Regions from separate parts of the Pengzhenrongella sp. genome, predicted to be linked through region 1. Evidence: riboswitches for the same ligand, from Rfam matches in the RefSeq annotation. Region 1 holds a riboswitch; each other region holds the start of a gene.
What was found. A riboswitch is a leader RNA that binds a small molecule or an ion and turns the genes downstream of it on or off. The one in region 1 is predicted to bind cyclic di-GMP.
Positions count from the first base shown of each region.

Region 2: linked by a shared signal. The riboswitch ahead of VIM26_RS20810 (hypothetical protein) and the one ahead of VIM26_RS04390 (hypothetical protein) in region 1 are both predicted to bind cyclic di-GMP.
Region 3: linked by a shared signal. The riboswitch ahead of VIM26_RS08165 (BldC family transcriptional regulator) and the one ahead of VIM26_RS04390 (hypothetical protein) in region 1 are both predicted to bind cyclic di-GMP.

Region 1 covers NZ_DATCNW010000082.1:43,477-46,743, reverse strand. The annotation lists gene VIM26_RS04395 (signal peptidase I) at 1-1,501, opposite strand, end outside; gene VIM26_RS04390 (hypothetical protein) at 1,568-1,960, opposite strand; cyclic di-GMP riboswitch class I at 1,978-2,052, opposite strand; gene VIM26_RS04385 (EAL domain-containing protein) at 2,588-3,267, shown strand, end outside.
Region 2 covers NZ_DATCNW010000365.1:2,058-5,324, reverse strand. The annotation lists gene VIM26_RS20820 (DNA topoisomerase IV subunit B) at 1-861, opposite strand, end outside; gene VIM26_RS20815 (DUF7455 domain-containing protein) at 1,035-1,244, shown strand; gene VIM26_RS20810 (hypothetical protein) at 1,555-1,755, opposite strand; cyclic di-GMP riboswitch class I at 1,770-1,843, opposite strand; gene VIM26_RS20805 (RNA polymerase sigma factor) at 2,166-3,267, opposite strand, start outside.
Region 3 covers NZ_DATCNW010000139.1:38,083-41,349, reverse strand. The annotation lists gene VIM26_RS08180 (hypothetical protein) at 1-149, opposite strand, end outside; tRNA gene VIM26_RS08175 (tRNA-Ile) at 240-313, shown strand; gene VIM26_RS08170 (hypothetical protein) at 361-918, opposite strand; cyclic di-GMP riboswitch class I at 1,375-1,448, shown strand; gene VIM26_RS08165 (BldC family transcriptional regulator) at 1,472-1,705, shown strand; gene def (peptide deformylase) at 1,845-2,330, shown strand; gene VIM26_RS08155 (DUF3145 domain-containing protein) at 2,446-2,949, shown strand; gene fabF (beta-ketoacyl-ACP synthase II) at 3,139-3,267, opposite strand, start outside.

The DNA.
Region 1 (3,267 bases):
CTGCCTCGACCGGGTGCGCGGTGATGGTGCGGTACCGGTAGGTCGTGCCCTCGTCCTGCACCAGGTACGTCTCGATGCGGCTGCGGGTCCAGTGCAGGACGAGCAGCCCATAGCGTTCGGCGAGTCGCGCCAGGGTCGCGAACTCGGTGACGTCGACCACCGGGCGGTGCGCCGGCGTCGGCATGGGCTCCACCTCGATCAGCAGCGGACCGTACCGGCGCTGGATCGCGACGCCTTCGCTCGTCGGGGAGACGCCGCGAATCACGAGCAGAAGCAGAGCCGCCAGGAAGATCGAGCCGCCCGTCAGGACCGTGGACATGTCCCGTGCGGTCGAGACCACCATCTCGCGTCCCGCGAAGTCGAGGGTCCGCGGCTGGCTCTTGGTGCGTTCGACAGTCGCCGAGTCCTTCATCGTCAACGACTGTCCCGGGTCGAGCACGAGCTGGTCCGCGGAGAGGGTCAGCCTCAGGGCGGGCGCGAACGGTGCCTCGCCCGCGGCGTGCACCGCCGGCACGACGGCGACCGCGAGCGGTCCGGCGGGCACCCCGGTGGCTCGTGCCGCAGCCTCGCCGCGTGCTTCGAGATCCGTCAGGTTGAGGCGCACCGTCGTCGTGAAGCGACCGCCGGTGAAGGCGAGCGTCTTCACCAACGGGACGGTGGTGTGCCAGCCGCTGCCGTTGGACAGCTCCGCGCTCACGCTGAAGCGGCCCGAGCCCCCGCGGTAGTCGGCCGTGACGTCCACGGTGTCGGCCACCGAGCGAAAGATCGGGTCGGGCGAGGTGACGGTGGTGCCGTCGTACGCGGCGGTCAGCGCGACGGCGGTGCGGTAGGAGAAGGTGATACGGCCGGTCGCCGGCGCCTCGGTCGCGGTCTGCAGGTGCGTCGGCGTGGCGAAGGCGAAGGCGCCCAGCCCGATGCCGAGGAGCCCGGTGCTGGCGATGATCGCGCCGGCCGCTCGCAGCGGCCTCGGTGCGCTGCCGAACGGTGACGCTCGTGGGATGCGGGGCGCCTTGCGGCCGCTCATGGCATGTTTCCTGCGTGCGTGGCGGCGGGACTGCACCGCGTTGCCGCCACCCACCAGCACCACGATCAGCATCACGGCGACCGCGACCGGGCTGGTCAACCGTTCCAGCCAGATGCCACCGCGGGGGATGTGGACCACCAGTCGGCCGAGGAGCCGGTCCTGGCCGGGGTGCTCGGGATCGAGGAAGTTGTTGTTGTCGCCCTTGAACACAAATGCCGCACCGTCCCGATCGACGATGCGGTGCATGACCAGTCTCTTCAGCGTGTTGCTCTGATAGGCGACGATCTCGCCGACGTCGTACGTGCTGCTCGGGTGCACGATCGCGAGGTCACCGGACCTGAACCGCGGTTCCATGCTGTTGCCGTGGGTGATCACGTACGAGAGCTGGCCGCCCAAGGACGCAGGAGCGATTGCCAGCCACAGTCCTATGGCCAGCAGTGCCGAGATGATTGCCCGGGCTCTGCCGGAGGCTCTCATTGATAATCCGATCCCGGGTACGCCCGGCCGGTCCGAAGACCGACCGGGCCTACCTCATAGGGTGTGTCAGCTGGCGACGATGTCGAGTCGTGTCACGTCGTGGAGCGCGGCGCCGCCACCTGGGAAGGTGCACGTGAGGCTGCTGGCGGTCGTGTGGACGCAGGCGACGGCAGAGGTGCCCGCGGAATTGCCGGTGTCGAGCCCGGTGATTGTCGCCGTGATGACGTCCGTGGCCTCGAGGACCTCGACGACGTTGAAGGTCACCACCGACGTGATGTCGGTGGTCATGTTGGTGGTGTACGCCACGGAGCTCACGTGGATCCCGGAGATCGTCTGGTAGGTGGCACCGACGAACTGGCTGGGGTCGTCGATGGTGCTTGCAGCGGTGACCGCCGAGCCGCCGAGGGCGACGAGACCGGCGATGGCAACGATGCTGGCGATCTTCCGTGAATTGCGCATGAGCTGGTCTCTCCCCGTTCGGTAGCTCGGCTGGCCATCCGTGGCTCCGTGGCTTAGCGGTCCCACCTCGCGGTGGGTCGCCTTGTCGACGAGCGGACGCTCGCTAATGAAGAACTTCGGCGGGTACGTCGATAACTGAGGGATTTGAGGCGTCATCGGCGGATTCCCACGATCGGACGAACGCAAAGGGCGCTCGACTGGGCCATCTGATACACCTCGAGCGCGAGCGTGCCGCCGAACGTGTCGATCGCGCGCCGGCCCCTTCCCGGTGCCACGTCCCTGAGCGAGATCGAATTTTGCCCGAATTGCTCTGGATTTACCGGGAGGGGCCGATCAGCGCTCAGGACCCGTCCAGGGGCTCCCCGCTCGGCCACGACTCCCTCTTGGAGCCCTTCCCTGCGGAACACGGACGCAGCTGCCGAGACCTGTGAGAGACGTGCGGTGTGATGCCGGTCGGTAGTTCCTCGCCCGGACGTGACAGCGATTCGGAACCCGCCGACGAGGCGGCCCTGCTCCGCGAGTTCGGGGCCCTGCTCGACCGGCGTGAGGTCAGAGCGCTCTGCCAACCGGTGGTCGACCTGAATTCCGGGGAGATCGTGGCACTCGAAGCGCTCGCGCGGGGGGCCTGTGTCGTCACCGTTTGCCTCGCCGCTCGTGCTGTTCGATGTCGCTCGCCGGGCCGGGCGGGTGGGTGAGCTCGACTGGGTGTGTCGCACGGCAGCCTTCAAGGCCTTTCTCGACGGCCGGGTCCCGCCCTCGATGACTCTCTTCATCAACATCGAGCCAGAGGCCCTGGCGGAGGAGTGCCCACCCGACCTCGCGCACCTTGTCGCGAAGGCCGAGTCCCTCCTGAGGGTGTTCGTGGACGTCAACGACCGGGCGCTCGCGGATGACCCGGCGGGTGTCCTGGCCGCGGTGGTCCGGGCGCGGGAGATGGGCTGGGGCGTGGCCATCGACGACATCGGGACCGGCCGCGCGCCCCTCGCCATGCTCCCGCTCATCGACGCCGACGTCGTGAAGCTCGACCGGCGGGCCTTGAAGGAGGCGAGCACGGAGCGTGCCGCGGCGGTCATCACGAGCGTGCTGCGGCACGTCGAGACGACGGGTGCCGCACTGCTGGTCGAGGGTATCGAGAGTGAAGAGGATGCCCGGTGGGCACGCGCGCTCGGAGCCGTCTACGGCCAGGGTTACCACCTGGGTGCGCCGGGGCCGCTGGAGAGCTATCACGCACCGCGAACGCTTGTGCGCCAGATCCGAATGGCCGAAACGAGCCTGCACATAGACTCCCCCTTCCAGCTGTTCGAGGA
Region 2 (3,267 bases), on a different contig from region 1:
CACGGTCTCCACGAACGACCCCGAGCCGGACAGGTGCCAGGTGCTCGTGACCGGGGCGTCCGGCGCGAGGAAGTCCACGAAGTCGACGGTTCCGCCGGAGTGCTGGAACGTCTCCGAGTGCGGGCCGTCGGCGCCCGGGGTGCCGGCCAGGCCGCGCTCGTCGCGCACGGTGACGGTCAGCCCGGGGACGAGGAACGTCGTCTGGCGCGCGCGGGTCACGAGCTCGTCGTAGGAGAAGACGGCGTTCGCCGGGAACACCTGCCGGTCCGACCAGTACCGGACCCGGGTGCTCGTGCGGGCCTTCGGCGCCTTGCCGACGACGGTGAGCTCGGAGCCCGAGACGAACGGCGCGAACGGCGAGTCCGGCGAGGGGCCCGACGGCGGGTCGGTGAACACTCCCGGCTCTCCCCGATGGAACGTCATCCGGTAGACCTTGCCGTTGCGCTCGACGTCGGTGTCGAGCCGCGAGGAGAGCGCGTTGACGACGCTCGCGCCGACGCCGTGCAGGCCACCGGAGGCGCCGTAGGAACCGCCGCCGAACTTGCCGCCGGCGTGCAGCTTGGTGAAGACGACCTCGACACCGGTCAGGCCCGTCTTCGGCTCGATGTCCACCGGGATACCGCGGCCGTTGTCGTACACCTCGACCGAGCTGTCGGCGTGCAGCACGATCTCGATCCGGTCGCAGTGCCCCGCGAGCGCCTCATCGACGGCGTTGTCGATGATCTCCCACATGCAGTGCATGAGCCCGCGGGAGTCGGTCGAGCCGATGTACATGCCCGGACGCTTGCGCACGGCCTCCAGGCCCTCGAGCACGGAGAGATGCCGGGCGGTATAGCTGGACTGTGTGGATACGGTTGACACGGTGCCCGATCGTAGTCGCTCGCGAACGCGCCGCCGGGGAGGCGTGGCCGCGGGCAGAATCACCCCGATCCGGCGGGGATGTCCCTATTCCGGACTTCGCGGGTAGCGAACCAACCCACTTGGGTGACTACAAATCCCGTTTCGGGTGGTTACATGTGCTTGTGAACGCGACGATGACCGAACCGCTGACCGTAGCCGACCGCTGCGACCGCTGTGGCGCCCAGGCGTATGTGCGCGTCTTCATGCCCGGTGGCGAGCTGCTCTTCTGCGCCCACCACGCACGGGAGCACGCGCCGAAGTTCTCCGCGCTGGCCACACATGTCCAGGATGAGAGCGAGCGCCTCCTGAAGGAACACGGCGCCGGGATCGGCAACGCCAACTAATTCCCACGCCCGTGGGCTGATCCCACGACCCTCGGTGCAGGGCCCCGTCCGATCCTTCCGATCGCCGACGGGGCCCTTCGCTGTGCCCGGACTCCGTCGGTGCGACCCGCCTGCAGGGCCCGGGCCGGAGCCGGTGCTCGAAGCGGAGCGGAGAGCTCGTCGGTGCGCGCTCCTACGCCGATGCGCGCGCATCGGCCTTCCGCCGAAAGTGGTTGGAAGGCGAACCTGCTTGCAGGTTCGAGAGCTCAGGTGCTCGAGACCTCAACGACTCGAGAGCTCAGCTGCTCGAGAGCTCCAGCTGCTCGAGAGCTCAGCGGATCTGCACGGGCACGAAGCCCAGGCGACCGTCCGAGCCCGGTCCGGACGACTGGCGCCGGACGAGGGCCTCGAGGGACGAACCCGCCAGCGGGCGCGCCGGAAGACCGCCCGGGGTGTCGTCGCGCAGGGTCTCGCTATGAGGAGATCGAGCGTTCATGCCGTTCTCGGGGGTGGCACCAGTGAAGTCGACCATGATTGCTCCTGTCGTTCGGAATCCCGGCTGACCCGAGGGCCCCGTGGCTTTGCGTCCCTGCCTCACGACAGGTTTGCTCTTCTCGCTGACGTTGTGAACGCTAGCCGATGAGGTGCCGCGGAGGGCGTCGAGGGGTCGGAATTGGCCCATTTGGCCTAGACCTGAGCGCATCGAAGGAGTAATTCCCGACCCCGGCGTGCCGATGAGAATGGATGCCACCAGTCCGCCCACGGACGGCCTACGAAGCCAGGGCGGCACCCTCAACCACCACCCTCCAGCGAACCCGTCAGCTCTGGCGCGGTCCCGGGCGCGCGCTGGCGCTGACAGCTGCGGTGTGACCGGGGACGCGAGAGGGCCCGACCGCAGATCGGGTCGGGCCCTTCTCGTTGCGCTGGTCGAACTGGTCGAACTCAGTCGAGGTAGTCGCGCAGCACCTGGGACCGGCTCGGGTGGCGCAGCTTCGACATCGTCTTGGACTCGATCTGCCGGATCCGCTCGCGCGTGACCCCGTAGACCTTGCCGATCTCGTCGAGCGTCTTGGGCTGGCCGTCGGTCAGGCCGAACCGCATCGAGACCACGCCGGCCTCGCGCTCGGAGAGCGTGTCGAGCACCTGGTGCAGCTGCTCCTGCAGGAGCGTGAAGCTCACCGCGTCGGCCGGGACGACCGCTTCGGAGTCCTCGATGAGGTCGCCGAACTCGCTGTCGCCGTCCTCGCCGAGCGGGGTGTGCAGCGAGATGGGCTCGCGGCCGTACTTCTGGACCTCGACGACCTTCTCGGGGGTCATGTCGAGCTCCTTGGCGAGCTCCTCCGGGGTGGGCTCGCGGCCCAGGTCCTGGAGCATCTGACGCTGCACGCGGGCCAGCTTGTTGATGACCTCGACCATGTGCACCGGGATGCGGATGGTGCGCGCCTGGTCAGCCATCGCGCGGGTGATGGCCTGGCGGATCCACCACGTCGCGTAGGTCGAGAACTTGTAGCCCTTGGTGTAGTCGAACTTCTCGACCGCACGGATCAGGCCGAGGTTGCCCTCCTGGATCAGGTCCAGGAAGAGCATGCCGCGCCCGGTGTAGCGCTTGGCGAGGGAGACGACGAGGCGCAGGTTCGCTTCGAGCAGGTGGTTCTTCGCGCGACGACCGTCGGCCGCGATCCACTCGAACTCGCGCTTGACCTTCGGCTCCATCTTGAGGCCGGCGCCGAGGCGTTCCTCCGCGAAGAGTCCGGCCTCGATCCGCTTGGCGAGGTCGACCTCCTGCTCGGCGTTCAGCAGCGCGACCTTGCCGATCTGCTTCAGGTAGTCCTTGACCGGGTCGGCCGTGGCGCCCGCGGTGACGACCTGCTGGGCGGGCGCGTCGTCCTCGTCGGCGTCGGAGTACATGAAGCCGGCGCTCTCGGACTCGTCCTCGACCTTCGCGACGACGACCGGCGCCTCGTCGGGCGTCTCAACGGCTTCGGGATCACCCTCGGCGTGGTCGGGAGTGTCCTTGACGGCGGCCTTCGCGGCCTTCACGGTC
Region 3 (3,267 bases), on a different contig from region 1:
TCGCTGCCCGCCGCGTAGAGCGCGAGCCGGGAGGCGATCGCCCAACCGCCCGTGATCTCGCCCGAGGCGATGACCCGGTCGCCGTGCGCGAGCACGAGGCGGCTCCGCACGGCGGGCGGAAGGGCGTTGGGGTGGGCGAACAGCGGCATGCCTCTACGATAGTGCGCCGCGCCGGTTCGATCACTTGGCGGCGCGCTGCATGGCGACCGCTGCTCTCCGAGTAGCCTGAGCGTTCGTCGGGGGCAGTAGCTCAGCCGGTCAGAGCAGCGGACTCATAATCCGTCGGTCGTGGGTTCAAGCCCCACCTGCCCCACCCCTTGCGGACCTGCCGGTGCACCCCGCCGGCCCGCGCTGGCGCACCTACCGGTACGGCCGCTCCTGGGCCCGCACGACGCCGGCCCGGATGCCCTCGAGAACCTCGACCACCTCGAGTTCGACTCCGAGATCCCGCAGCGCCTGTCCCTGCCAGGAGTTGCCCCGCAGATGCTCCACTGCGGCCTCGTCGGTCACACCGAGGATGACGCGGGGACGGTGCGGGAGCGTGGACGCGATCCAGTGCAGCTTGAGCGCCTCGTTCATCAGCTTGAGCTTGTGACCGCCCTTCGCTGCACCCTGGTGCGCCCAGCACTCGACGAGCACGGTCAGGTCGGCGTCGGCTCCGTCGACCTCCACCTTCGCGCCCGAGGAGTGGTACAGGCTCCGAGGCTCGAGAACCACGCCGAGCCGCTCGCCGAGGGCGTCCAGGATGTACCGCTCGGCGTTCCGCTGCTCCTTGGAGTCCCCGCCGCCACCCGGCAACGTGTGCGCCTGCTCAGGAGAGTGCACCTCGAACGCGGACGCGGGCTCGATCCCGGCGTGTTCGACGGCGGCGGCCGGTCTCGGCTCGCGGAAGGTGGTGGGGCGCTCGTCGTTGGTCACCGGCCGATGGTAGTCAGCCCTCGCCAAGGTTCCCCTCATCACGCCCGGCCGACTGCCGAAGGAGTCCATGAGGCCCGGTAACGCTCCGGCCGGAACCTCGCGATACGACCGAACGGGTGCTAATCGGGCGGGCCGTCACCCGTTCGGGAAAAGATCGGGCGCCTCATCCGCACAAGATGAGGCGCCCAACCCTGCGCAGTGGACCCGCGCCCACCCGCCCGGCTCGCGCCAGGACGTTGAACCGACTCTAAACGGGAATGCGCTGCTCCGCGCGGTGAACGGAGCTCCGAGCACTCGAACGGCAGACCCATACCGGCTCGAACCGAGACCTCCTCCCACCACCCCGGGCAAGGCGGTGCAGGACGGGAGAAACTGCCCCGGACCTCGGGTGAAACGTTGAAGAGCCACGTACGGCCCATTGCAGATATGTCCTGTTCGGGGCATGATGTCCCAGTCAGCGAAAAGGGGCAAACCCACCGAGAGGTGGGGACGCAAAGCCACGGGGCCTTCGGGCCAGCCGAGCTACCGAACGACAGGGAGAAAGTTCATGACAATGCCACTCACCTCCGGCAGTCCGAGTGATTCCAAGGCGACCGCACCCGACGCGCTCCTGACGCCGGCTGAGGTCGCTGCGATGTTCCACGTCGACCCGAAGACGGTCACCCGATGGGCGAAGGCCGGCAAGATCTCGGCGATCCGGACCCTCGGTGGTCACCGCCGGTTCCACGAGGTCGAGGTTCGTTCCCTGCTCAGGGGCGTACCTCAGCAGGCAGACCCGTCGCTGTAGATCTCTAGCTAGGCGACGTACGTAGGGGCGTGGACGCGGGTCGAACCGCGCCCACGCCCTTTGTGCGTCCCGGCCGTGGGTGCCGCCCATCGCTGTCGCCCTGCCACGGCGGCCATGCTGGTCATGGGAGGATCGAGCCATGGCGATGAGAGAGATCCGCACGGTCGGCGATCCGGTCCTGCGAACCCCGTGTGAGCCGATCACGACGATCGACGCCCGCGTTCGATCACTCGTGGAGGACCTCCTCGAGACGGTCGACCACGAGGGACGGGCCGGCCTCGCGGCGAACCAGATCGGCGTCAGCCTGCGGGCCTTCTCCTGGAACATCGAGGACGAGGTCGGGTACGTGCTCAACCCGACCGTCGTCGAGATCTCCGAGGACTACCAGGACGGCGACGAGGGCTGCCTGTCGGTGCCCGGCCTCTGGTACCCGACCAAGCGCGCCTGGTACGCGCGCGTCGTCGGCACGGACCTCGACGGCAAGGAGGTCTCCGTCGAGGGGACCGAGCTGATGGCCCGCTGCCTGCAGCACGAGGTGGACCACCTCGACGGGATGCTCTACCTCGACCGCCTCGAGCGCGCCGTCCGCAAAAAGGCGATGCGGGCGATGCGCGAGCAGCTGTAGCCGCCTCGCGCCCGGTACGGCATGATGAACGCAGCACGTCGCTCGCGGCGTGCCACCTCCCGTCAGGGATGAGGTCGTTGGGGAAGATGAACCTCGACCCGTCAGGAGGGACGACATGGCTGGTGGTGTCATCACCCGCGGTGTGCTTTTCGTGCACTCGGCGCCGCGCGCGCTCTGCCCGCATATCGAGTGGGCCGCCGGCGGCGTCCTTGGCGTGCGCGTAACCCTCGACTGGATCGAGCAGCCTGCGGCCCCCGGCATGTACCGGGCGGAGCGCTCCTGGCAGGGCCCGCAGGGCACCGGAGCGCTGCTCACCTCCGGCCTGCGCGGCTGGGCGCACCTGCGCTACGAGGTGACCGAGGAGGCGAGCCACGGCGCCGACGGCGCCCGGTGGAGCCATACGCCCGAGCTCGGCATCTTCCACGCCGCCACGGACGTGCACGGGAACGTCGTCGTGCCGGAGGACCGGATCCGCGCGGCCCTCGAGCACGGCCGGGATGCGTCCCGGCTCCGTGCCGAGCTCGGTCTCGCGCTCGGCCAGGCGTGGGACGACGAGCTCGAGCCGTTCCGCTACGCGGGCGCCGGCGCCCCCGTCCGCTGGCTCCACCGCGTCGGCTGACCCCACAACCGAGTTGTCAGCCCCAGCGCGGTCCCTGACGCGCGCTGGGGCTGACAACTCTCGCCGACCCAAACGTGTCAGCCCCAGCGCGGTCCCTACCGGGCGCTGGGGCTGACAACTGCTGGAGACACGACCGTCAGACCGTGCGCGGGCTGTAGCGCGCGCACGGTCTGACACGTCGGGGGAGAGCTAGGGGGAGGTCAGTACCAGGGCGACGTTGTGGCCGCCGAAGCCGAACGAGTTGTTGATCGCGGCGATCGGCCCGGACGGCAGCGGCCGGGGCGCGTCGCGCACCAGGTCGAGGTCGAGCGCGGGATC